DNA from 3 places in the Oryzomicrobium sp. genome. Region 2 is predicted to be linked to each of the others. Evidence: riboswitches for the same ligand, from Rfam matches in the RefSeq annotation. Region 2 holds a riboswitch; each other region holds the start of a gene.
What was found. A riboswitch is a leader RNA that binds a small molecule or an ion and turns the genes downstream of it on or off. The one in region 2 is predicted to bind cobalamin.
Positions count from the first base shown of each region.

Region 1 (7,764 bases), on a different contig from region 2:
TTCATCGCCACGCCCCGCTCCACCAGGTAGTCCCGGGTGGAGCTGGCCCGGTTCACCGACAGGGGCTGGTTGATCGCGTCCGACCCGGTGTTGTCGGTATGGCCGACGATGCGCACCGTGGTCACCGGGTTCTGGTTCAGGGTGGTGGCGAAGCGATCCAGGATCGGCCGCATGTTCGGCTTGACCACGTAGCTGCCGGTGTCGAAGGAAATGTCGCTGGGAATGTCGAGCTTCAACTGGTTATCGGCGGTCTGGCTGACCTTCACCCCGGTGCCCTGGGTGGCCTGCTCCATGGCCGCCTTCTGCTCCTGCATGTGCCGCGACCACAGGTAGCCGCCCCCCGCCCCCAGGGCGCCGCCGATCACCGCTCCGGTGGCCGCGCCGCGCCCGCCGTGGGTCGCGCCGCCCACCACCGCCCCGGCCAGGGCCCCGATGGCCGCCCCGGTCCCGGTGGTGCGCTGGGTTTCGCTCATGTCGGCACAACCGCCCAGGCCGCCGACCCCGATCACCACAGCCGCAAGCGCGGCGCCGATCCTGTTCATGTTCCCGCCTCCGTTGAGGGTTGGTGAACATTCACTATAGCCAAACCCGGCACCACGGCATTGCCGCTATGGGCGCGATATTCCGCCACCCGGGCAAAATCTGGGCGGCACAGCCCTCACAGCCACTTCGCCCGCTTGAAGCGGTAGTACAGGTAGCCGCAGGTGGCCGCGATCAGGCCCAGGGCCATGGGGTAGCCGAATTCCCAGTCCAGTTCGGGCATGGCCTTGAAGTTCATGCCCCAGATGCCGGCGAAGGCGGTGGCCACGGCGAAGATACCGGCCCAGGCGGCCAGCTTCTTGTTCACCTCGTTTTCTTCGATGGCGACCATGGACAGGTTGACCTGCATGGCGGTGCCGATGGTGTCCCGGCAGGCGTCAAGGGAGGCGTTGATGCGGGCCAGGTGGTCGATCACGTCGCGGAAGTAGTGCTGGCTGCGAGCGCAGACCTCGGGCACCCGGCCGCCGGTGAGCTTGCCGGCGGCTTCCAGCAGGGGCGTCACGGCGTGGCGCAGCTCGGTGACTTTGCGCTTCAGTTCGTACAGCCGCTCGATGTTGGAACGGGCGGCGCCCTTGGCGAAGATGTGCTCCTCGACGATTTCCAGCTCCGCCTCCAATTCGCTCAACACCGGGAAGTAGCGATCGACCACTGCGTCCATCAGGGCGTAGAAGACGAAACCCGAGCCGTCCTTGAGGCGCTGCGGCTCCCGCTCGCAGCGGCCGCGCACGCCGAGGAAGTCGTGGCTGCTGCGGTTGCGCACCGAGAGCACGTAGTTGTGGCCGACGAAGACGTCCACCTCGCCGCAGTTCAGTTCCCCGTCCTGCATCTCGACCAGCTGCATGACGGCGAACAGGGAATCGCCGTATTCCTCCACCTTGGGCCGCTGGTGGCCGTGCAGGGCGTCTTCCACGGCCAGTTCGTGGAGATGGAACTCCTGGCGCATTTCCTCCAGCTCGTCCCGGGTGGCGTCGCGCAGGGCGACCCAGACGAAACAGCCGGGGATGGCCAGGTAATCGCTGATTTCGGCGATGGTGATGTCGGCGAGTTTCTTGCCTTCTTGGTAGGCGGCACAGTTGATGAGCATGGCGGTGCGTAGGGTGCCCGGCGGAGCGGACGTGGCAGGGTTCGCGGGAGACGCCGTCGCCGGCGCGCTAGAATCCTCACCATAACCACAGAACGGAGGACCGTCCATGCCCCGCCATACCAAGATCGTCGCCACCCTCGGCCCCGCCTCCAGCGATGCCGACACCCTGACCCGCATGATCGCCGCCGGGGTGGACGTGGTGCGGCTCAATTTTTCCCACGGCAAGGCCGAGGACCACGTCGCCCGGGTCAAGGCCGTGCGCACCGCCGCCGAGCAGGTGGGCCGCCCGGTGGGCATCCTGGCCGACCTGCAAGGGCCGAAGATTCGCGTCGGCAAGTTCGCCGAGGGCAAGGTGACCCTGGCCAAGGGCCAGGCCTTCATCCTCGACGCGGCCTGCAACCTGGGCAATGACGAGCGTGTCGGCCTCGATTACAAGGACCTGCCCAAGGACGTGTCCGCCGGCTCGGTGCTGCTGCTCGACGACGGCCGCATCGTCCTTGACGTGGTGCGGGTGGCCGGGCCGGAAATCCACTGTACGGTGCGCCACGGCGGCGAGCTGTCCAACAACAAGGGCATCAACCGCCAGGGCGGCGGCCTGTCCGCCCCGGCCCTGACCGCCAAGGACATGGAGGATTTGAAGATCGCCGCCCAGCTGGGCGTCGATTTCCTTGCCGTGTCCTTCCCCAAGAGCGCCGCCGACATGTACATGGCCCGCCAGCTGATGCGCGCCGCCGGCGGCCGGGCCCTGCTGATCGCCAAGATCGAGCGCACCGAGGCGGTGGAGAACCTGGCCGAGGTGCTCGATGCCTCCGACGGGGTGATGGTGGCCCGGGGCGACCTGGCGGTGGAAGTGGGCGACGCCGCCGTGCCAGCCTTGCAGAAGAAGATGATCCGCATGGCCCGGGAGAAGAACAAGGTGGCGATCACCGCCACCCAGATGATGGAATCCATGATCCACTCGCCGGTGCCGACCCGGGCCGAAGTGTCCGACGTGGCCAACGCCGTGCTCGACGGCACCGACGCGGTGATGCTGTCGGCCGAGACCGCCTCGGGCCATTACCCGGTGGAAACGGTGGAGGCCATGGTGCGGGTGTGCGTCGAGGCCGAGCGCTCGGCCGAGGTCACCCTGGACCGGGAATTCCTCGACCGGATATTCACCCGCATCGACCAGTCGGTGGCCATGGCCGCCATCTGGACCGCCCACCACCTCAAGGTGAAGGCCATCGCCGCCCTGTCCCAGTCTGGCTCCACCGCCCTGTGGATGAGCCGGCTCAACTGCGGCGTGCCGGTCTATGCCCTCACCCCCGAAGCCTCTGCCGTGGGGCGCATGACCCTCTACCGGGAAGTCTGTCCCCTGCTCATGGGCGAGCAGCACACCGACCGGGAACTGCTGCTGGCCGACGCCGAGCAGCTGCTGCTGGCCAAGGGCGTGGTGGAAAAGGGCGACCTGATCGTGCTCACCATCGGCGAACCGATCGGCACCCCGGGCGGCACCAACACCATGAAGATCGTGCGGGTCGGCGACCATCAGCTGCAAACCGGCTGACCCACACCGCCAAACCCCAAGCAGGACGGACATCTCCGCGATGCCTCCACCAAACCCCGCGCCCCTGGCCGATCTTGAGGCATGCCTCGTGAAGATCGGCCAGGGGCGCGGGGTTTCATCAATGGGGTGCGGAATGCAGCCGCCCGCCCCCGGGTTCAGCGGAACACGCCCAGCACCTTGAGCAGGGCCACCAGCACCACCGCCCCCAGCACGCCGAAGGCCAGGCCGGCCAGGGAGAAGGCCCCGGCCGTCTCGGCGGCGCCGATGCCGATCACGTCGCCGAACAGCCAGCGCCCCAGGGCCGAGCCGACCACCCCCACCAGGACGTTGGCGATGATGCCCTGCTGGGCATCGGTATTCATGACGCGGCTGGCGACCCAGCCGATCAGGCCGCCCACCAGCAGCGTGACGATCCAGCCCATGGCGCTCTCCTCTGCACGTTGTCATTCACAGCCGTTGGAGTGCGGCGACGGCGGAACGTTTCCGCCACCGGACTGACGGCCCCGCCCCCGCACCTGGCCTTGCCGGCTTTGCTAGAATCGCCATCGCCCGGTCCGCCGGGCAGCCACCACGCCTTCCAGGTGCCCGCAAGGGAGAATCGGGAACGCGGTGCGCCCCGCCCTGCCGGCGGGGCAATTCCGCGACGTGCCCAACGCTGTGAGGGGGACCGCCGACGCACACGCCACTGGCCACCGGGATCGCACCCTTCAGCGATCCGGGCCGGGAAGGCGCGCCGGCGGGACGATCCCGAGTCAGAAGACCGGCCAGGAAGGATTCGACGGACCGCACGGCCAGGCGGGCCCGCCACCGTTCTTCACAAGGGGACTCCATGAAGATCGAACCCATCGGCACGACCGCCGGCCATCCTTTCGCCGCACCAGCCACTCCCGCCCCGGCCGCCCCCGGCCACCAGCCGGACCCGGACTTCACCGCCGAAGCCCGGGAAGCCCTGTACCACACCATCTTTTCGCGCCGCGACGTGCGCGGCCAGTTCCTCCCCGACCCGGTGCCGGACGAGGTGCTGTCGCGCCTGCTCACCGCCGCCCACTTCGCCCCCTCGGTTGGCTTCATGCAGCCGTGGAGCTTCATCGTGGTCAAGGACCCGGCCACCAAGGCGGCGGTCCACGGCGCCTTCGACGAGGCCAACCGGGAGGCGGCGGAAATGTTCGAGCAGCACCGCCAGGGCCTCTACCGCTCGCTCAAGCTCGAAGGCATCCAGGAGGCGCCGATCAACCTGTGCATCACCTGCGACCGGGACCGGGCCGGCCCGGTGGTGATCGGCCGCACCCACCTCAAGGTGATGGACATCTACAGCGCCGTCTGCGCCGTGCAGAACCTGTGGCTGGCGGCCCGGGCCGAAGGCCTCGGGGTCGGCTGGGTGTCGATCTTCCACCAGGCGCGGCTGAAGGAAATCCTGGATATTCCCGAGCGGGTGATTCCCATCGCCTACCTGTGCATCGGCCGGGTCAGCCACTTCTACGCCAAGCCGGAACTGGAATCCGCCGGCTGGCGCTCCCGCCTGCCCCTGGAAACCCTGGTCCACGCCGAACGCTTCGGCGCCCCGGTGCCCGAGGCCCTGGTGCCCCACCTGCAAGCCGACCAGGCCCGGGCGGCCCGGGAACGCAAGCTCTGACCCCCCGCCATCGCGGCCCGTAGGCCGGGCTCCGGGAGCGCAAGGAAACGGGGTAAAATGCCCGCCTTCGCCCCCGGGGCCTTTTGCTATTTAGGAAGACCACCATGCCTCTCGTTTCGATGCGCCAACTCCTCGACCACGCTGCCGAGAATGGCTATGGCCTGCCCGCGTTCAACGTGAACAACATGGAGCAGGTCTGGGCCATCATGGAAGCCGCCAACGAGGTGAACGCCCCGGTGATCATGCAGGCTTCCGCCGGCGCCCGGAAGTACGCCGGCGAGCCGTTCCTGCGCCACCAGATCCTCGCCGCCCTGGAAGCCTATCCCCACATTCCCGTGGTGATGCACCAGGACCACGGCCAGTCCCCCGCCGTGTGCATGGCCGCCATCCGCTCCGGCTTCTCCTCGGTGATGATGGACGGCTCCCTGGAAGAGGACGGCAAGTCCGTCGCCTCCTTCGAATACAACGTGGCCGTGACCAAGAAGGTCACCGAACTGGCCCACGCCATCGGCGTGTCGGTGGAAGGCGAACTGGGCGTGCTCGGTTCCCTGGAAACCATGAAGGGCGATAAGGAAGACGGCCACGGCGCCGAGGGCACCATGACCCGCGACCAGCTGCTGACCGACCCGGACCAGGCCGCCGACTTCGTCAAGCAGACCAACTGCGACGCCCTGGCCATCGCCATCGGCACCAGCCACGGCGCCTATAAGTTCACCAAGAAGCCCACCGGCGACATCCTGGCCATCGACCGCATCGCCGAGATCCACGCCCGCATCCCCAACACCCACCTGGTGATGCACGGCTCCTCCTCCGTCCCCCAGGAGCTGCTGGAAGAAATCCGCCAGTTCGGCGGCGACATGAAGGAAACCTACGGCGTGCCCGTGGAAGAGATCGTCAAGGGCATCAAGCACGGCGTGCGCAAGGTGAACATCGACACCGACATCCGCCTGGCCATGACCGGCGCGGTGCGCCGCTACCTGGTGGAAAATCCCGCCAAGTTCGACCCCCGCGACTTCCTCAAGCCCGCCCGGGAAGCGGCCAAGAAGATCTGCGTGGCCCGCTACCAGGCTTTCGGCTGTGAGGGCCAGGCGAGCAAGATCGTGCCCGTGTCCCTGGACAAGATGGCCGAGCGCTACAAGAAGGGCGAACTGAACCAGATCGTCCGTTAAGCGTTCACCAGGCTCGCGCCTGCTCCGCACCAGGACGGCATCGCCACGGCGATGCCGTCTTGCTTGCAAGCCCCCCTGTCGCACGGGTTGCGCCCGGAGCAAAATCGCCTGAACCGGCATTCTTGTCAGCCGCCGCCCCGGCTGGCAAAGTCGACCGCCACTCTCGCCCCCACCCGCGCCCCCACCCTTTAGCCCATCCCTATGCCCGCCTTCCGCGAACACCCGCTGCGCCAGCGCCTCAACGACGAGGTCCATTCCCGGCCGCCCATGGCGCTGTCCGGGGCGGAATGGATCAGCTACCTGGCGGTGCTCCACGACGGCGGCGACGCCGCCACCGAGGAAGCCCACCTGCACCAGCTGTGCGGCGCCCTGGGCACCCAGCTGTGCCCGGTGATCCAGGGCGACCACTGGATGATGGAAGCCGGCGACCTGCGCCTGAAGTGGGAGCGGCACAACGAATTTTCCAGCTACACCTTCTTCCGCCGCCGCCAGCCCGGCGATCCCCTGTACACCTCGGCTCTGTCGGCCCTGCCGGGGGACTGGCTGGCGGGCATCCCGGGCACGGTGATGGTGGCCACCCACATCGAGCTGCGCCCCGCCGCCGACATGGCGCCGGAAGCGGTGCTGGCCGACCTGGCCCAGCGCGGCGACGCGGTGGTGGCGACCCAGGTGGCCGACAACGCTGCCTGGGTGTATTCCGACTTTCAGTTGCACGACGGCTATTCCCGCTTCCTGGTCCTCGACGACCACCTGACCCACCGCCAGGCCGGGCGCACCGTGCAGCGCCTGCTGGAGATCGAGACCTACCGGATGATGGCCCTGCTGGCCTTTCCGGTAGCCAAGGAGGTGGGCCGCTTCCTGGCCCGGGCCGAGGGCGAGCTGGCCGACCTGATGGACCGCATGGGCGAGGCGCGCAGCACCGAGGACGAGCGCGGCCTGCTCACCCGCCTGACCCGTCTGGCGGCGGAGGTGGAGCGCTCGGTGACCCGCACCGCCTTCCGCTTCGGCGCCGCCGAGGCGTATTACACCCTGGTACAGCAACGCATCCGCGACCTGCGCGAACAGCGCGTCCCCGGCTTTCCGCCGATCCAGGAATTCATGGAGCGCCGCCTGGCCCCGGCCATCAGCACCTGCCTGTCGGTGGCGCGGCGCCAGACCGAGCTGTCCACCCGCATCGCGCGCAAGAGCGCCCTCTTGCGTACCCGGGTGGACATCGAACTGGAGCGCCAGAACCAGGAACTGCTGACCCAGATGAACCGGCGCGCCAAGCTGCAACTGCGCCTCCAGGAAACCGTGGAAGGCCTGTCGGTGGTGGCCATCACCTACTACGCTTCCCAACTGGTGACCTACGTCTACAAGGGGCTCAAGCCCGTGACCGGCGGCCCCTCCTACGAGGCCATCACCGCCATCGCCGTGCCGGTCATCGGCGCCCTGGTGGCGGTCAGCATCCGCCGCATGCGCAAAGCCCTGGCCGCCGAGGAAGAAGGCCTGCACTGAGCCGTACCGCTTCCTGCCCCTGCTTTTAGCCCTTTCCCCTTTTCATTCCGTCACTTTCAGGAAACCTACCGTGACCGCTGCCCTGTTCGAATCCACCATCGCCAGCCTGCCCCTGATCGCCCGGGGCAAGGTCCGGGACATCTACGCCGTGGGCGACGACAAGCTCCTTATCGTCACCTCCGACCGCCTGTCGGCCTTCGACGTGATCCTGCCCAACCCGATCCCGGGCAAGGGCAAGGTGCTCACTCAGGCCGCCAACTTCTGGTTCGACCGGCTCGCCCACATCGTTCCCAAC
Region 1 covers NZ_DAISLS010000019.1:10,924-18,687, forward strand. The annotation lists gene V7Z98_RS16840 (OmpA family protein) at 1-542, opposite strand, end outside; gene corA (magnesium/cobalt transporter CorA) at 659-1,624, opposite strand; gene pyk (pyruvate kinase) at 1,731-3,170, shown strand; gene V7Z98_RS16855 (GlsB/YeaQ/YmgE family stress response membrane protein) at 3,326-3,592, opposite strand; cobalamin riboswitch at 3,733-3,953, shown strand; gene bluB (5,6-dimethylbenzimidazole synthase) at 4,000-4,803, shown strand; gene fba (class II fructose-bisphosphate aldolase) at 4,908-5,972, shown strand; gene V7Z98_RS16870 (DUF3422 family protein) at 6,174-7,469, shown strand; gene V7Z98_RS16875 (phosphoribosylaminoimidazolesuccinocarboxamide synthase) at 7,540-7,764, shown strand, end outside.
Region 1: it holds a riboswitch for cobalamin, as region 2 does, so the genes downstream of both, bluB (5,6-dimethylbenzimidazole synthase) here and V7Z98_RS13990 (TonB-dependent receptor) in region 2, are expected to answer to the same signal.

Region 2 (7,764 bases):
TAGGAGGCGCCGATGTTCTCCTTGCCCGGCGGGTAGTTGTAGTAGATCACCGCCACCTTCTTGTTGGCCGGCAGTTCGTAGCGCAGCGCCACCCACTTCTTGATGCGGTCCGCCAGGCGCTCGACGCGTTCGGGGATGGGCGTCTCGACCATGTAGGCGAGGCCGCTGTCCGGGTCCACCACCCGTTCCTTGGAGGCCACCACGGTGGGGGCCACGGCCCCGGCGAATTCGGCGCCGGCCACCTGCCAGGCCCGCTCCGACAGGGACAGGCCCAGGGGCGAGGCTTCCCATTCCTCCCGGGTCTGGTTGTACAGGGTCATGGCATTGACCACCGGTACGTCCAGGCGCTTCATCGCCGGGATGGTCTTTTCCGGGACGTTGCCCATCTTCAGGGCCAGGCCCACCACGGCGGCCACCCGGGACTGGCCCCGGGCGTCGAGGAAATAGCGTTCTGCCGGAATCTCGGAGGGAAAGCCGAAGGCCGGCACCACGTTGAAGCCCCGGGCTTCCAGGCGGCCGACGATGGCTTCGAGCAACGGCGAGCTGCCGGCCTGGGCGGTGACCCGGTTGAACAGCACCCCCACCCATACCCGGCCGGCGGCGTCGGGGTGGCGGGCCAGGTAGTCCCGGGCGTAGTCGTCGAAGTTGGCGTAGAGCCGGTTGCCGCGCGGCTCCCACAGCCCGGTGGCGGGGAAGGGCCGGGCCTCGGGGTAGGCCAGGGGCTGCTTGAAGTCCCGGGCCAGCAGGCGGCGCAGCATGGCCACCAGATTGTCCTGGCCGCCGGCCTGGGCGTAGGCGCGCAGGGTCTCGTCCCGGGTCAGCCCGGCCTGCTTTTCGCCTTCCTCGAAGGGCGAGCCCACGGCGTAGGCCCGGGCGCCCCGGGCGGCCATGGCGCGCACCGCCGGGGTGATGGTGGCGGCCAGTTCCCGGCCCATGTTGTACACCAGGGCGGCATCGGCCTGGGCCAGGGTCTCCAGGTCGGCGGCGGAGAGCTGGGTGGAGGAAACGATGTGGAAACGCACCTGGGCCAAGGCCCGCCGTTCGGCCTCGGGCACGGTCCGGTCCCGGGCCTGCTGGCGCAGCTGCTTGACCGCTCCCACCGCCGGCAGGGTGGCCGGGTCGCCGGGGATGAGCACCACCGACAGGGGCTTGGCCCAGGCCGCGCCGCCCAGGCACAGGCAGAGCAGCAGGCCGCGCAGGGCGGTGGTGAGCAGATCAGTTGCCCGGAACATAGACGACCCTCCCGTCGGGCAGCTTGTAGGCGGTGCCGAGGCGTTCGCCCCGGCCCGAGAGCTTCTCGTCGGTGACCTTGGAGGCTTTGATCTCGTTGCCCTTCTTGGTGATGATCTCCATCTCGCCGCTGGCGTTCTTCTTCACCAGGGTCACCTCGGAGGTGGGGTCGAGCAGGTCCATCATGTTGTAGGCCATGAACAGGGCGATCATCATCGAGACGATGAAGACGATGCTGGCGTCGAACAGGTTGGCGACCCCGGCGATGGGGTCTTCCAGGGCCTCGCCGTCCAGGGAGAAGCGCCTACGCCGCTGCAGCAACCGCATCGTCGGCCTCCGCTTGCAGGTGGTGGGGCTGGGGCAGTCCGGCGTCGGCCAGGGCCAACTCGGCGTCGTGGGCCATCTCGCGCACGTCGGCGCGCACCCAGCGCTCCCGGGACAGGGCGATCAGGTAGGCCAGCACCCCGGCGCCCAGGCCGGCCACGGTGGCGGTGAAGGCGGTGACCATGCTGCCGGCCATCTTCGGGATGTTGCCCTCGGCCAGGGCCGCCAGCGAAATGCCCATGGGGATCAGGGTGCCCATCAACCCCAGGGCCGGCCCCACCTTGATGACGAAGCGGATGCGATCGAGGCGCCGCGACAGCGCCAGCTCCTCGGCCTGGAGCTGGCGCTCCACCTCGATCGCCAGGCGCTGGGGCGCATGGCGGTGGCGGCCGCGCAGCAGGGCCAGGCGGCGGGAAAAGCCGTCCCGGTCGGGAAAACGCCCGCGCTGGCGTTGCCAGGCTTCGAACAGGGCCATGCCGAGCTGCACCGGCATGTAGCAGACGAGCAGGGCGCAGCCGCCGATCACCGGCAGGTAGAGGGCGGTGGAGACCTGGTAGAGCAGGTGCTCGATGAGGGTGACGATTTCCATGGGGCGTTCTCCGGAGGTGTCAGAACGAGGCGCTCAGTTCGACAGTGGTGTAGCGCCCGGGCATCAGGTAGTACTCGTAGTACTTCTGGTCGAGCAGGTTGTTCACCGCCACGCTGGCCTTGAGGTGCTTGTCGATCTGGTAGCTGACCCGCAGGTTGGCCAGCCAGTACTTGCTGGTGCCGCCGAAGACGTCCTTGACCACGTCGCTGTTGTCCTCGTTGCTGAACTGCTGGCCCGTGTAGATGGCCGAGAGGTAGCCGCGCCACTTCTGCCACTGGGCGTCCAGGGCGACGCTGGCCATGTTCTTGGGCACGTAGCGCAGGCGCTTGCCAAGCAGGCCGCTGTTGCTGTCGTCGCGGGTGATCTCGCTGTCGGTCCAGGTGTAGCTGGCCGACGCCCGCAGCCAGCCGGTCAGGGGCATCTCGCCGCTCAGTTCGATGCCCTCGATCCGGGCGGCGCCGGCGTTGGTCATGGTGGCGTTGGTGGTGACGCCGACCAGGGGGCCGCTGTAGGGGCTGGTCTTGCGGTAGATCATGTCGTCCAGCCGGGTACGGTAATAGGTGGCCTTGGCGAAGCCGTTGCCGGGCAGGGCGACTTCCGCTCCCAGGTCCCAGGAGGTGGCCGTTTCCGGCTTCAGGGTCGGGTCGGCGATGAGCAGGCGGCTGCCGCTCACGCTGGGGGTGGCGTACATCTCGTAGTTGGACGGAGTGCGGAAGGCGGTGCCGAGGGAGCTGCGCAGGGTGAGGCGCTCGTTCCAGCGGTAGACCGCGGCGACCTTGGGCGAGAAGCCTGAGTCGGAGCGCTCGGGCGAATCCACCGTACCGACCGGGGTGCCCACATACTTCTTGGCCACGCCCCGGGTGGTCCAGTAGTCGTAGCGTCCGCCCACGTAGAGGGTGAAGGCGTCGGTGAGGAAGATCTGATCCTGGAGGAACAGGGAGCGGGTGTCGCTGTTGCCCGAGGATTCCTCGTTCAGTGCGCCGGTGCGGCTGTTTTCCGGCTGGCGCCAGTTGGCGAGCTGGTACACCTTGCGGTTCAGGGTGCTGCGGTTGGCGGCCACCCCGGCGATCAGGTAGTGGTGCTCGCCAATGCCGAAGCCCACCTGGGCGGAGGCATCCAGGGTGGTGTTGGGCGTGTTGGTGCTGGTGCCTGGCCCTCCGGCGAAGGTGGCCCCGGTACCGGCGCCGACGTAGTAGTTGTCCCGGTCGAAGTAGCCGAGGTTGACCTTGAGGTCGGCGCTTCCCACCTTGCCGTCGTAGCCTGCGAAGTAGCGGTTCTCTTCGCGGCTGTTGGGGTTGCTGGAATTCCAGAAGCTGCTTTCCTTGAGGGAGCCGAGCTTGTCGCCGTTGATCGAGACGTTGCTCGCCGGCAGGGCCAGGGGCACACCGTTGCGGGTCAGGTAGTTGTTGAAGTTCTGGTAGCCCATCTTGCCCTCGGTCCGGGCGAAGCCGGCGAACAGCCGCGATTGGGCGTCGATGTCGAAGTAGAACTTGGCGTTGGCGAAGGCGGCGTGGGACGGTGTGGCGCCCTTGTCGCCGACGATGTAGGCCGGCGCGCCTGTGACGGTAGTGGTGCGCTGGCCGCCCTGGACGGCATTGCTGCCGGTGCCCGTGGTGCCGACCGGCACCACCACCAAGTCGTTCTTGGCGTAGCCGGCCATGTCCTCGTAGCCGATGCCGATGGAGGCAGCCAGGCCGTTTGCCCACTTGTTGCGGTAGCTGGCTTCCACCGCGTTGCGCTCGCCGTCGCCGAAGCCGCGGCTGATCTTGGCGTCGATTTCCAGTTTGGTCGGGGCCTTGGAGATGATGTTCACCACCCCGCCGATGGCGTCGCTGCCGTACAGGGCGGAGCCGGGGCCGGGTACCACCTCGATGCGTTCCACGTCGCCGACGTTGAGCCCCAGCAGGCTGGACAGGCCGCCGCTGTTGCCGTCGCTCAGGCTGATGCCGTCCACCATCATCTTCACCCGGCCCTGGGATTGGCCGCGCAGGGAAACGATGGGGGCGCTGTTGATGCGCGAGGTGTTGCCCAGGCCGCCGCGCAGATAAAGGCTGGGTACCTTGGCGGTGAGGGCGTCGCCGACCCGAACGGCGCCGGAGGCGTCCAGGGTGTCGCTATCGACCAGGGTGACGCTGGCGGGGGCTTCCAGGGTGCTCTGGGCGATCCGCGCCGCGCTGACCACCACGTTGGCCAGGTGCTTGTCGTTGTCGGGTTCCCGTTCCTCGCCGAAGGCGCCGGCCTGGGTGAAACAGGCGGCGATGGCGGTGGCGATGATCTTTTTCTTGGTGGTGCTGCGCATGCTCTCTCGTGACTCCAGTCGATGACCGGCCGGGCGGAGGGAGCAGCGGTGAAAAGGCGGCGCGCCGGAATGGCGGTGCGCGGAGGACGGGCATGGTGCGGCTAGGGGCGACCCGGGCTTTTCGCTACGCGGCTCCGTTCGCATCCCCGCGACCGGTGCTTGGCTCGTGCCTTGGCGACCGCTGGCGAAAGCGGTCGGCACGTTGGCGTCAAAGGCCGGTCTCCGGGCTCGTGAGATTTGATGCGTCGCCTTCCCGAAGCCGTCGCGCGCCCGGAAATCCGGGGTCACGTGCGGTTTCAGTGGCTGGCCCTTCCGGGGAGGAGGGGCCGTGGCGCATCCGCGCTCACTTACCGTTGCGGGGGCAGCCGAAGCTTGGCGGCGGTTAGGCCGTTACTTCGTTCCCGTTTCACCCGGCGGCTGCTGCCGCCGGACACCTTTGACTGCGTGGCCCTGTACTGCGTGTCGTGTTCCGGTCGGCAGGGCCGTCCCGTCCGGAAAGAGGGGCGATGATAGCGCGTTTTGGAACAATTATGACCAAAGTCTGACCTGGCTTCGGCCAGGTGCTCCGTGGCTCCCGGCCGGCGGGGCGTCATTCCCAGGCCAGGGCGCCGCCGGTCTGGTACTCGGTGACCCGGGTCTCGAAGAAGTTCTTCTCCTTGCGCATGTTGGCCTGCTCGTCGAGCCAGGGCAGCACGTTCTCGGCTCCGGGGAAAGGCTCGGAGAGGCCCAGCTGGCGGGCGCGGCGGTTGGCGATGAAGCGGAACTGGCCCCGGTGCAGGTCGGCGTTGTAGCCCAGGATGGGCTCCCGCAGGATGTAGCCGGCGTAGGCCGCTTCGGCCGCTTCCGCTTCTTCCCACAGGGCCTTCACGGCGGCCGGGTCCAGGGTCAGGTTCTCTTCCTGCAACAGCTGGCGCACCACCCGGATGCCGAAGGCGCAGTGCAGCACCTCGTCGCGCATGATGTATTGCAGCTGCTCGGCGGTGCCCTTCATCAGGCCCCGGCGTTGCAGGGCGAAGATGGGGGTGAAGCCGTTGTAGAACCAGCAGCCTTCGAAGATGCCGGCGAAGAACAGGTAGGAGAGGGCGAATTCGTGCAGGTTGTCCCGGTCGGTGAGGTCGAAGTCGGAGCGCATCACCCGCTCCAGGCGCCGGTTGGCCAGGGCGATCTTGCCGTGGATCTGCGGCACCACCCGGTAGCGGTTGTAGATCTCCTGCTGGTTGAGGCCCAGGCTCTCGATGCAGTGCTGGTAGGTCCAGGTGTGCAGGGCCTCTTCGTAGACCTGGCGGGCCTGGTAGATCTGCAATTCCGGGGCGCTCATCTTTTCCATCACCGCCAGGCCGATGTTGCGCATGGCCAGGATGTCGGAGGTGGTCAGGTAGGACAGCACGTTCTCGAAGACGTGGCGCTCCGCCGGCGTCAGCTTGTGGTTGTAGTCGTGCACGTCCTGGGCCATGGAGATTTCCAGGGGCGTCCAGTGGTTGCGGTTGGCGTTGAGGAAGAACTCCCAGGCCCAGGGGTACTTGAAGGGGGCGAGCTGGTTGATGTCGGCCTTGCCGTTCACCACCCGCTTGTCCTCCGGGTTGATCGGGGCGAGGGACAACCCTGCCGGATGCAAGGTGGAAGCCCGCGCCAGTGCTTGTTCTCCGGTCGGCATGGTCGAAGAACCAATAGGGGCGCGGCTTTCCAAGATTCCTGCCTGGAGATCGGCCATGGGCGCGGGGTTTGGCGCAGGGGCCTGGGCAGGGGGCGTTGCGACGGCGGGGCCGTCGTCCCAGTCGTTGAGCAGGAAGGCGCTCATTGGCAGGCCTCGCAATCCGGGTTGTCGATGGAGCAGAACTTGGGTTCGGCCGGGGCGGCAGACACGGCCGCCCGGTCGATCGGCGCGCCGGTCTTTTCCATGGCGGTGGCGCCCAGGGTGCGCAGGTAGTAGGTGGTCTTGAGGCCGCGCTTCCAGGCCAGCTTGTAGATTTCGTCCAGCTTCTTGCCCGAGGCCACGGCCACGTACAGGTTGAGGGACTGAGCCTGGTCGATCCACTTCTGGCGCCGCGCCGCGGCCTCGATCAGCCACACCGGGTCGATCTCGAAGGCGGTGGCGTAGCGGGCCTTGAGCTCGGCCGGGATGCGGTCGATGGGGGCCAGGGACCCGTCGAAGTACTTGAGGTCGGCCACCATCACCTCGTCCCACAGGCCCTGGGCCTTGAGGTCGCGCACCAGGGCGTCGTTCACCACGGTGAACTCGCCGGACAGGTTCGATTTCACGTAGAGGTTCTGGTACTCGGGCTCGATCGAGGCCGAGAGGCCGACGATGTTGGAAATGGTGGCGGTGGGGGCGATGGCCACGCAGTTGGAGTTGCGCATGCCCACCTGGGCGATGCGCTGGCGCAGGGCCTCCCAGTCCAGGGTGGCGCCGCGGTCCACCTCGACGAAACCGCCCCGGGCGTCTTCGAGCAGTTGCAGGGAGTCGAGGGGCAGGATGCCCTTGTCCCACAGGCTGCCGGTGAAGCTGGAGTAGCGGCCCCGCTCCTCGGCCAGGTCGGTGGAGGCCCAGTAGGCGTGGTAGCACACCGCTTCCATGGAACGGTCGGCGAAGACCACTGCCTCGTCCGAGGCGTAGGGCAGGCCCATTTCCTGGAGGCAGTTGGAGAAGCCCATGATGCCCAGGCCCACCGGGCGGTGCCGCACGTTGGCGTTGCGCGCCTTGGGGGTGGCGTAGAAGTTGATGTCCACCACGTTGTCGAGCAGGCGCATGGCGGTGCGGATGGTGCGCTTGAGCTTGGCCTGATCCAGGGTCCACTGGCCGTCCACCTGCACCAGGTGGGCCGGCAGGTTCACCGAGCCCAGGTTGCACACCGCGGTCTCGGTGTCGGAGGTGTTGAGGGTGATCTCGGTGCACAGGTTGGAGCTATGCACGGTGCCCACGTGCTGCTGGGGCGAGCGCAGGTTGCAGGCGTCCTTGAAGGTGATCCAGGGATGGCCGGTCTCGAACAGCATGGTCAGCATCTTGCGCCACAGCTGCACGGCGGGAATGCGCTTGAACAGCTTGATCTCGCCCCGGTCGGCCTTGGCCTCGTAGGCGGTGTAGGCGGCTTCGAAGGCCTTGCCGTACTTGTCGTGCAGGTCGGGCGTGTCGCTGGGGGAGAACAGGGTCCAGTCGGCCCCGGCCAGCACCCGCTGCATGAACAGGTCGGGAATCCAGTTGGCCGTGTTCATGTCGTGGGTGCGGCGGCGCTCGTCGCCGGTGTTCTTGCGCAGTTCGAGGAATTCCTCGATGTCCAGGTGCCAGCTCTCCAGGTAGGCGCACACCGCCCCCTTGCGCTTGCCG
Region 2 covers NZ_DAISLS010000013.1:114,141-121,904, reverse strand. The annotation lists gene V7Z98_RS14005 (cobaltochelatase subunit CobN) at 1-1,232, opposite strand, end outside; gene V7Z98_RS14000 (DUF2149 domain-containing protein) at 1,216-1,557, opposite strand; gene V7Z98_RS13995 (MotA/TolQ/ExbB proton channel family protein) at 1,535-2,143, opposite strand; gene V7Z98_RS13990 (TonB-dependent receptor) at 2,163-4,442, opposite strand; cobalamin riboswitch at 4,639-4,895, opposite strand; gene V7Z98_RS13985 (ribonucleotide-diphosphate reductase subunit beta) at 5,032-6,240, opposite strand; gene V7Z98_RS13980 (ribonucleoside-diphosphate reductase subunit alpha) at 6,237-7,764, opposite strand, start outside.

Region 3 (7,764 bases), on a different contig from region 2:
ATCAGCATCGACCTGCCCCAGATCAGCGACAGCCTGGCAGCCCTGAAGGCCCTCAAGCAGGGTCCCCAGAAAGACCGCAAGTAAGGACGCGCCATGAAAGGTCTGTTCTGGATACTCGCCCTGTTCGCCGCCGCCGTGGGCGGCGCCATGCTGCTGCGCGGCAACGAAGGCTACGCCCTGCTGGTGGTCCCGCCCTGGCGGGTCGAAATCAGCCTCAACTTCCTGGTGATCGCCCTGGTGGCCGGTTTCGCCGTGCTCTACCTGCTGCTGCGCGGCATCGCCGTGGCCGCCGGCCTGCCCGGCCGGGTGCGCGCCTTCCGCGCCCGCCGCGCCGCGCGCAAGTCCGCCGCCACCTTCCAGGAGGCCCTGCGCCTCTATCTGGAAGGGCGCTACGGCCAGGCCCTGCGCCGCGCCGCCGACGCCCATGAAGGCGGCTACGCCGACGGCCTTCCGGCCCTGATCGCCGCCCGGGCCGCCCGGGCCATGCGCGAGCCGGAAAAGGAGCAGGAGTGGGTGCGCCGCGCCCGGGAAGACGGCAAGGACATCGAGGCCGCCTGCCTGATGAGCGAGGCCGAGAGCCTGGTCGAAGCGCGCCGCTTCAACGACGCCGTGACCGCCCTGCGCCGCCTCTACGACGCCTCGGGCCGGCACATCGCCGCCCTGCGCCTGGAGCTGAAGGCCCAGCAGGGGCGCAAGGACTGGGACGAGGTGATCCGCCTTACCCGCCTGCTGCAAAAGCGCAACGCCCTGGTGCCCGAGCTGGCCCGGGAAACCATCAGCCTGGCCCACCGGGAAGCGTTGCAGCGCCGCACCGGCGACACCCGGGCGATCCTGGCCTACGCCCGGCAGATTCCCGCCAGCGAGATGACGCCGCGCACCGCCTATGCGGTGGCCGAGGCCCTGCGCGACCAGGGGGCGCCGGCGGAAGCCCTGCACACCCTGGAAAACCACCTGGACAAGGAATGGTCGTCGCACCTGATCCGCCTCTACGGCCTGATCGACGACGGCGACGCCACGCCGCGCATCGCCCGGGCCGAGAAGTGGCTCAAGGAGCACAGCGACGACGCCGACCTGCTGCTCGCCCTGGGCCGTCTGTGCCAGCGCAAGCAACTGTGGGGCAAGGCCCAGAGCTATCTGGAAGCCTCCCTGTCGGTGGCCGAATCCCGGGATGCGCACCTGGAACTGGCCCGGCTATTCGACCAGCTGGAACGCCAGGACCAGGCCAACCGCCACTACCGGGCCGCCGCCCTACCCGCCCTGTCCTGATCGCATTCCTGATCGCATTCGGGACGCAGGCACCAGCACCATCACAGCAAAAACATAACTCTCAGGAGGGACCGTGATGTTGAATATCGACCTGCGCAAGATCTACCGCTTCACCCCGGTGGAGCCTCCCCCCAGCCCGGCGGAGCTGCCCCGGGGCGCCGAGTTCTACTACGAATGCCTGGACTGTACCGGCATCGTCAATTCAGTCCCCCACGTCAAGTCGGCCTGCACCTGCGGCAACCTGGCCGGGGCCGGCGGCGACCTGGACGTGAAGGACCCCGCCCGGGTCAAGGTGGTGACCGGCAGGCTGAAGTAAACCCGTCAGGTGAATGAACAAAGGGGCAACGGCCTGCGCCGTTGCCCCTTTGCCGTTAACGGTCCCGCCTTACGGCAGGACCGTCCCCCATGCGCCGCGTCATGCCGTGGCTTCGTCCTCGTCGAGCAGGGCCAGCTGCTCGGCCGTCAGCTCGGGGCGGCCGGCGGCCAGGGTGCGGCCCTGCACGGCCCGGGCAGTGCGGGACGCCTGGAGCGGCGAACGGTAGCCGCGCAGCGTGGTCCGCGCCCCGAGGGCGCCGACGTAGGCCAGGTCGTTGAGGTTGTCGAACAGCTCCCCCGTCGAAATCAGGCTGCCCGCCGTCAGCCCCAGGGTGGCCACCGGCGCAGCCGGGCTGGAGGCGCTGTAGACCAGGATCTGCTTGCCCCGGGCGAACCAGATGCGGTCGTTGTCGGCGGTGTACTGGGCGGACCAGAAGTAGCCCGGCGCCCCGCCGCTGAAGTCGTTGACCGTGACGAAGGTGGAGAAGTCGCTGGTGCTGACCAGCTTGCCCGCCATCTGCCAGCTGCTGTTGTAGGCGCCGAGCAGAATGTAGGCGGTAGTTCCCTTGAAGCTGATGTCGCGGAACTCGTAGGGGAAGGCGGCGCTGGGGCTCAACACGTCGATGACCGCCGCGGCACCGAGGTTGGCGGCGGTGTAGTCAATCTTTTGCAGGCGGGAGGCGGGGTTGTAGCTGCCCGCCATCTGGGAGCCGCCGATGGCGGCCACGTACAGATCGTTGCTCTGGGGGGCCAGGGAAAAGGCGTTCTTGGCGAAATTGCCGTTGTAGGCGTTGGCGCCGACGCTGATCGAACTGCCGCCGCTGACGGTGAAGCGCACCAACAGGCTGTTGGCGTAATTGCTCCAGGCGCTGTCGACGAACGTGAACAAGCCGTAGAGATTGCCCCCGACCACGGCCAAGGCCTGGCCGTGGGCAATGAAGCCGCTGGGCGTCAGGCCCGCCGGCAGGGTGTAGGACACCCCGGTCTGGGCGTAGGTGGTGGCATTGATTTCCACCACCCGGGCATTGTCGTAGTCGATGGCGTAGAGGTAGCTGCCGAACTTGACCAGGGAATAGAGGTTGGTGACGTTGGACCAGGTGGCCGTGGCCGGCGTCCCCGGCACCGCCGCGCCATAGACGTAGGCGGGCCTGGCCGTTCCGGCGGTGTAGTCGGTCACCGCGATGCGCAGGGTGCCGCCCCCGTCGGCGAACCCTTCCACCTTGGGGTCGCCGTTCAGGTCGGTTTTTTTCAGGTCAGGCAGCGGGGTCACCGTGCTCCCGTTGTCGACGATGCGCCCCGCCATGCCATGCCCGACGGGCGGGGTCTGGTTGTCGTAGTAATACACGCTGTAAGCGGTGAAAGTCGTTGCCATCGTGTTGCTCCTTCAATGAAGAAACGCAAGAGCCCACTTGCGCGGCAGCGCCGCCCGGCGGGGTTCGTGACCGGTGCTGCGGATGCATGTCCCGCTGTGCGCCGGTCAGAAGGTGTAGGCCAGGGTGGTGTAGAAGGTTCGGCCTTGCTGCGGATAGCCGACGTTGGACTTCACCTCGCGCAGCTCGGAGTACACCGAACCCCACGTCCCGCCCATGATGGCGCAGTCGGTGCCCGGGTCGCCGGTGATGACGGGGGCGCTGGGGGTGCACCCGTAGCGGTTATAGGGGACCGCCGTGACGCGGCCACCGGCCGTCTGCCTCGGTCCGGCATCGAAGAGGTCGATCACCCCGGCGGACAGGCGCCAACCCTTGTCGATCTTGTAGTGCGCCCCCAGGTCGAAGGTGGTCAGGGAGTTTTCCCAGGAGGTAACGTCGGTGTAGGTGCGGCCGGTGTGCTTGCCCTCGACGTAGGTGGTCAGGCGCCCCCCGAGGAAATGGAGATTGAGTCGCGCATTGGCCACGAGCAGGGGCGTGTACAGGGTGTGCACCGTCTTGCCGGGAAAGCGCTCCGTGCCGCTCGTCCCGCCGTTGTAGTACCAACCGCCGTTAACGTAGCGCCCCTCCTGCTGCGTCACCGCGAATTGCAGGTCGGCCCGGTCGCTCCAGGCCAGCTTGCCTTCCAGCTCCACCCCCTGGGTCAGGGTGTCGCCGGAGTTGATGTACTTGGCCGCAAGCGGCGTCGCGTACAGGGTGATGGCGTTGTCGGCCTCGCGCTGGAAATAGGTGAGGCGGAAGCCCCCGCGCAGCTTTTCGCCCAGGCGGCCGTCCCAACCAAAACCGAAGTCGCCGTTGCGCCCGGTTTCCGGCTTCAACTGGATGGCCCGGCCGTTGCTGTCGGCCCCCGGCACGTAGCCGATGCCGTTACCGTAGATTTCGTAGAAATTGGGGTAACGGATGTAATTGCCGTAGTTGCCGAACACCTGCCAGCCGCTGGTGAAATGCTTCTTCACGCTCAGGCTGCCGGTGGGCTCCCAGTCGTATTGCCCGGCGGGGCCGGCCAGGGGCGACCAGCGGCTGCCGATGACCGGGCCTTCGAGCTTTTCCAGGCGGCCGATGGGCGTGACCTGCAGGTTGCCCAGGGCGGCGACGGTAACCGTGTCCTGGACTTGCAGGTTGGTCTTGATGCGGCGGAATTCGGGGATGAAGTCGGAGGCCGGCGTGCGGCCGCTGATGTCCGAAAACAGGGTTTCCCAATAACGCTCGGCGTGGATCTCGAACAGGTGGGAAAAGGCGCCGCCATCGCCGAAGGCGTAGGTGGCGTCGCCGGCGATGCCGTAGCGTTTGGTCCGGTAGTCGGTCCAGCGCTCACCGATATAGTTGGTGGCCGGATTGAAGTCCAGGTTGCGGAACGTCTGGTTTTTGTCCAACCAGGTGAGGTTGAGGCTGAGGCCCAGATTGCCGAAGTTGTCCCGCCAGCCCGCCAGTCCCTCCTGCTGCTCGATCCGCTGCTGGCGGCGCTGGCGATAAAACGTGTCCACCCAGGGCAGATCCGTGGTTTGCGCGCCGATTCCGGACGACGCGGTCAATACCACGGCGGGCAGATAGCGCTCCATGTCGGTCTGGGCGAACTTGAGGACGAAGCGCTCGTCCTGCCATTTGAGCAGGACGTTCTGCTTCTCGGATTTGTTGTTCATGCGCCGGCGCTCTTCTGGAATCGTCCGGCCCGTCTTGATGTCGGTCGTTCTGTCGCCGGAATCGGCGAGATACGAAACCCCGTCGCCGAACACCAGGTTCTTGAGCCCGCCGACCGCGTAGTTCTTGTACTTGAAATCGCCATCGCTGCGGTCGTTGTCCAGGCCGATCAGCAGGTTGCCGCCCAGCAGCGGCACATTCAGGTTGGCGCTCTGCTGCGCGCCGCCGAAGGACCGGGCGCCGACCGAAACGCTGCCGCTGAACCCCGCGGGTTTCTTGGTGACGATGTTGATGGCCCCGCCGATCGGCGCGCCGGAAAAGCGGGCCGGCGTAGTGCCGCGATAGACCTCGACCCGCTCCACGTTGCTGATCGGCAGGGTGGACAGGTCCGCTGCCGTTTCGCTGGCGGTATTGAGCGGCACCCCGTCGATGTAGATGTTGACCTGGCTGGGGGCGCTGCCGCGGATGGTGGCGGTGGTGTAGCTGCCGCTGCCCGACACGCGGCGCACATAGACGCCGGGAATCTGGTCGAGCAGTTCGGGGATGGATTTGTGCTCGCCCTTGACGTCGTCCGGGTAGGCCACGGACACCACCCCGGGCGACAGCTCCTCGCGCAGGTCGATGCGGCTGCCGGTGACCCGGATGGGGGCCAGGGCGGTCTCGGTGCCGGAGGCAGAATCGGAATCGGCGGCCAGGGCGGCAGCCGGGATCAAGGCGGCAGCGCACAGCAGGGCGTTGGCGGTGCGCGGCGCGCAGCGGAATAAGGCAGGTGGACGCATGTCTCCCCCGTCGACTGGTTGCGACAAGGCGAGGGCATGCCGTCACGAACGGTCGGTGGCGCGGGAGGAGGCACGAAGGACGTCTGCCGCGCGAACCGATGCGGCCCTCGCCGCTTCGTTCGTCGCTCAGACGGAAGGACACCGTGCCTCGGCCATCCCCTGGGCCAAAGCAAGAGCGACCAGACGCCGGCAGGTCTCCTGGCTCGCGGGTCAAGACTCGAAGTGCGGCCTTCCCAGGCAATCCGTGAGGCATGGATTGGGCCCAGTGGCGGCGGAGCGGGGCGATTCCCGTCCGCGTGCGCTTCTCGTTCGCCGCTTACAGTTGCAGGGACAGCTGCGGAATTGGGCGGAAAAACCGCCTGCACCGCATTCCCGTTTTAAGCCTCTGGCGAGGCACCGGCGCGATCTGTCGGCCGCACCGCTCGGGCACGACCGCGAGGGGCGAGTATAGCAGCGTCATCACCCCAGTCCAGACCGATCGCATATGACAGGGCGCAGCACCCCCAAGGGGACCGGGCCAAAAGCCAAGCGGGGCGCGGGGTTCCGGACATGCCACCTGGAACTCCGCGCCCCGCCTTGGTTTCAGCGACGCCTCCCTGGAGAGCGCCTATCGGCGCGGCTCCGGGGAAATACCTCACGCCCAGTCGCGGGGACGGAGGAACTCGTCGTAGAGCTTCGCTTCCGGACTGCCCGGCTCCGGGTGCCAGTCGTAGCGCCACTTCACCACCGGCGGCAGGGACATCAGGATCGACTCGGTGCGGCCGCCGGATTGCAGGCCGAACAGGGTGCCCCGGTCGAACACCAGGTTGAATTCCACGTAGCGGCCGCGCCGGTAGGCCTGGAAGTCCCGCTCCCGCTCGCCGTAGGGCGTGTCGCGGCGCGCATCCAGCACCGGCAGGTAGGCCGGCACGAAGGCGTCGCCCACCGCCTGAGTGAGGGCGAAAGCCTGCTCGAAGGGCACCAGCCCGTCGGCCCCCAGATCGTCGAAGAACACGCCGCCCACGCCGCGGGGCTCGTTGCGGTGCTTCAAGAAGAAGTACTCGTCGCACCAGGTCTTGTAGCGCGGATAGACGTCGGCGCCGAAGGGAGCCAGGGCCGCCTTGCAGGTACTGTGGAAGTGGCGCACGTCCTCTTCCCACGGGTAGTAGGGGGTCATGTCCATGCCGCCGCCGAACCACCACACCGGGGCCTCGCCGTCCTTCAAGGCGACGAAGGCGCGCACGTTCATGTGGGCGGTGGGGCAGTAGGGGTTGCGCGGGTGCAGCACCAGGGACACGCCCATGGCCTCGAAGCGCCGCCCGGCCAGCTCAGGGCGGTGGGCGGTGGCCGAAGCCGGCATGCGCGCTCCCATGACGTGGGAGAAATTGACGCCGCCGCGCTCGAAGAAGGCCCCCTCCTCGATCACCCGGGTCAGGCCGCCGCCGCCCTCGGGGCGCTCCCAGGCATCGGTCTTGAAGGCGTGGCCGTCGAAGGCTTCCAGGGCGGCGACGATGCGCGTCTGGAGGCCGGTGAAGTAGGCTTTGAGCTGGGGGATGTCCATGGAGGGGTCTCGCTGGGGATGGAAAAACGGGCGGTCATGGCCGCCCGTCGTTATGGTTATGGGTGCTGCTGGATGACGCTCAGCGCGCCACGGCCCGGTGGCCGATGTCGCGGCGGTACTGCATGCCGTCGAAGCGGATGGTGGCCACCGCGTCGTAGGCGGCCTGCTGGGCCAGCTTGACGTTCTCGCCCAGGGCGGTGACGCACAGCACCCGGCCGCCGGAGGCCACCACCCGGCCGTCCTGCTGCGCGGTGCCGGCGTGGAACACGTGGCACTCGGGAGAGGCGGCGTTGCCCTCGGGCAGGCCGACGATGATGTCGCCCTTGCGCGGGGTGTCCGGATAGTTGGCGGCGGCCAGCACCACGCCGAGGGCGACGCGGCGGTCCCACTCGGCCTCGATCTGGTCCAGGGTGCCGTTGGTGGCGTGTTCAAGCAGGGCCACCAGGTCGGACTTGAGGCGCATCATGATCGGCTGGGTTTCCGGGTCGCCCATGCGGCAGTTGAACTCCAGGGTCTTCACCCCGCCGTCCTTGCCGATCATCAACCCGGCGTAGAGGAAGCCGGTGAAGGGGATGCCGTCGGCCTCCATGCCGCGCACCGTGGGCAGGATGATCTCGCGCATCACCTTGGCGTGGATCTGTGGGGTGACCACCGGGGCCGGGGAATAGGCGCCCATGCCGCCGGTGTTGGGGCCGGTGTCGCCGTCGCCGATGCGCTTGTGGTCCTGGCTGGAGGCCAGGGCCAGCACGTTCTTGCCGTCCACCATGACGATGAAGCTGGCTTCCTCGCCGTCGAGGAA
Region 3 covers NZ_DAISLS010000010.1:90,281-98,044, reverse strand. The annotation lists gene V7Z98_RS11115 (uroporphyrinogen-III C-methyltransferase) at 1-84, shown strand, start outside; gene V7Z98_RS11110 (heme biosynthesis HemY N-terminal domain-containing protein) at 94-1,266, shown strand; gene V7Z98_RS11105 (hypothetical protein) at 1,343-1,582, shown strand; gene V7Z98_RS11100 (hypothetical protein) at 1,682-2,953, opposite strand; gene V7Z98_RS11095 (TonB-dependent receptor) at 3,059-5,425, opposite strand; cobalamin riboswitch at 5,597-5,841, opposite strand; gene hemF (oxygen-dependent coproporphyrinogen oxidase) at 6,060-6,965, opposite strand; gene purD (phosphoribosylamine--glycine ligase) at 7,045-7,764, opposite strand, start outside.
Region 3: it holds a riboswitch for cobalamin, as region 2 does, so the genes downstream of both, V7Z98_RS11095 (TonB-dependent receptor) here and V7Z98_RS13990 (TonB-dependent receptor) in region 2, are expected to answer to the same signal.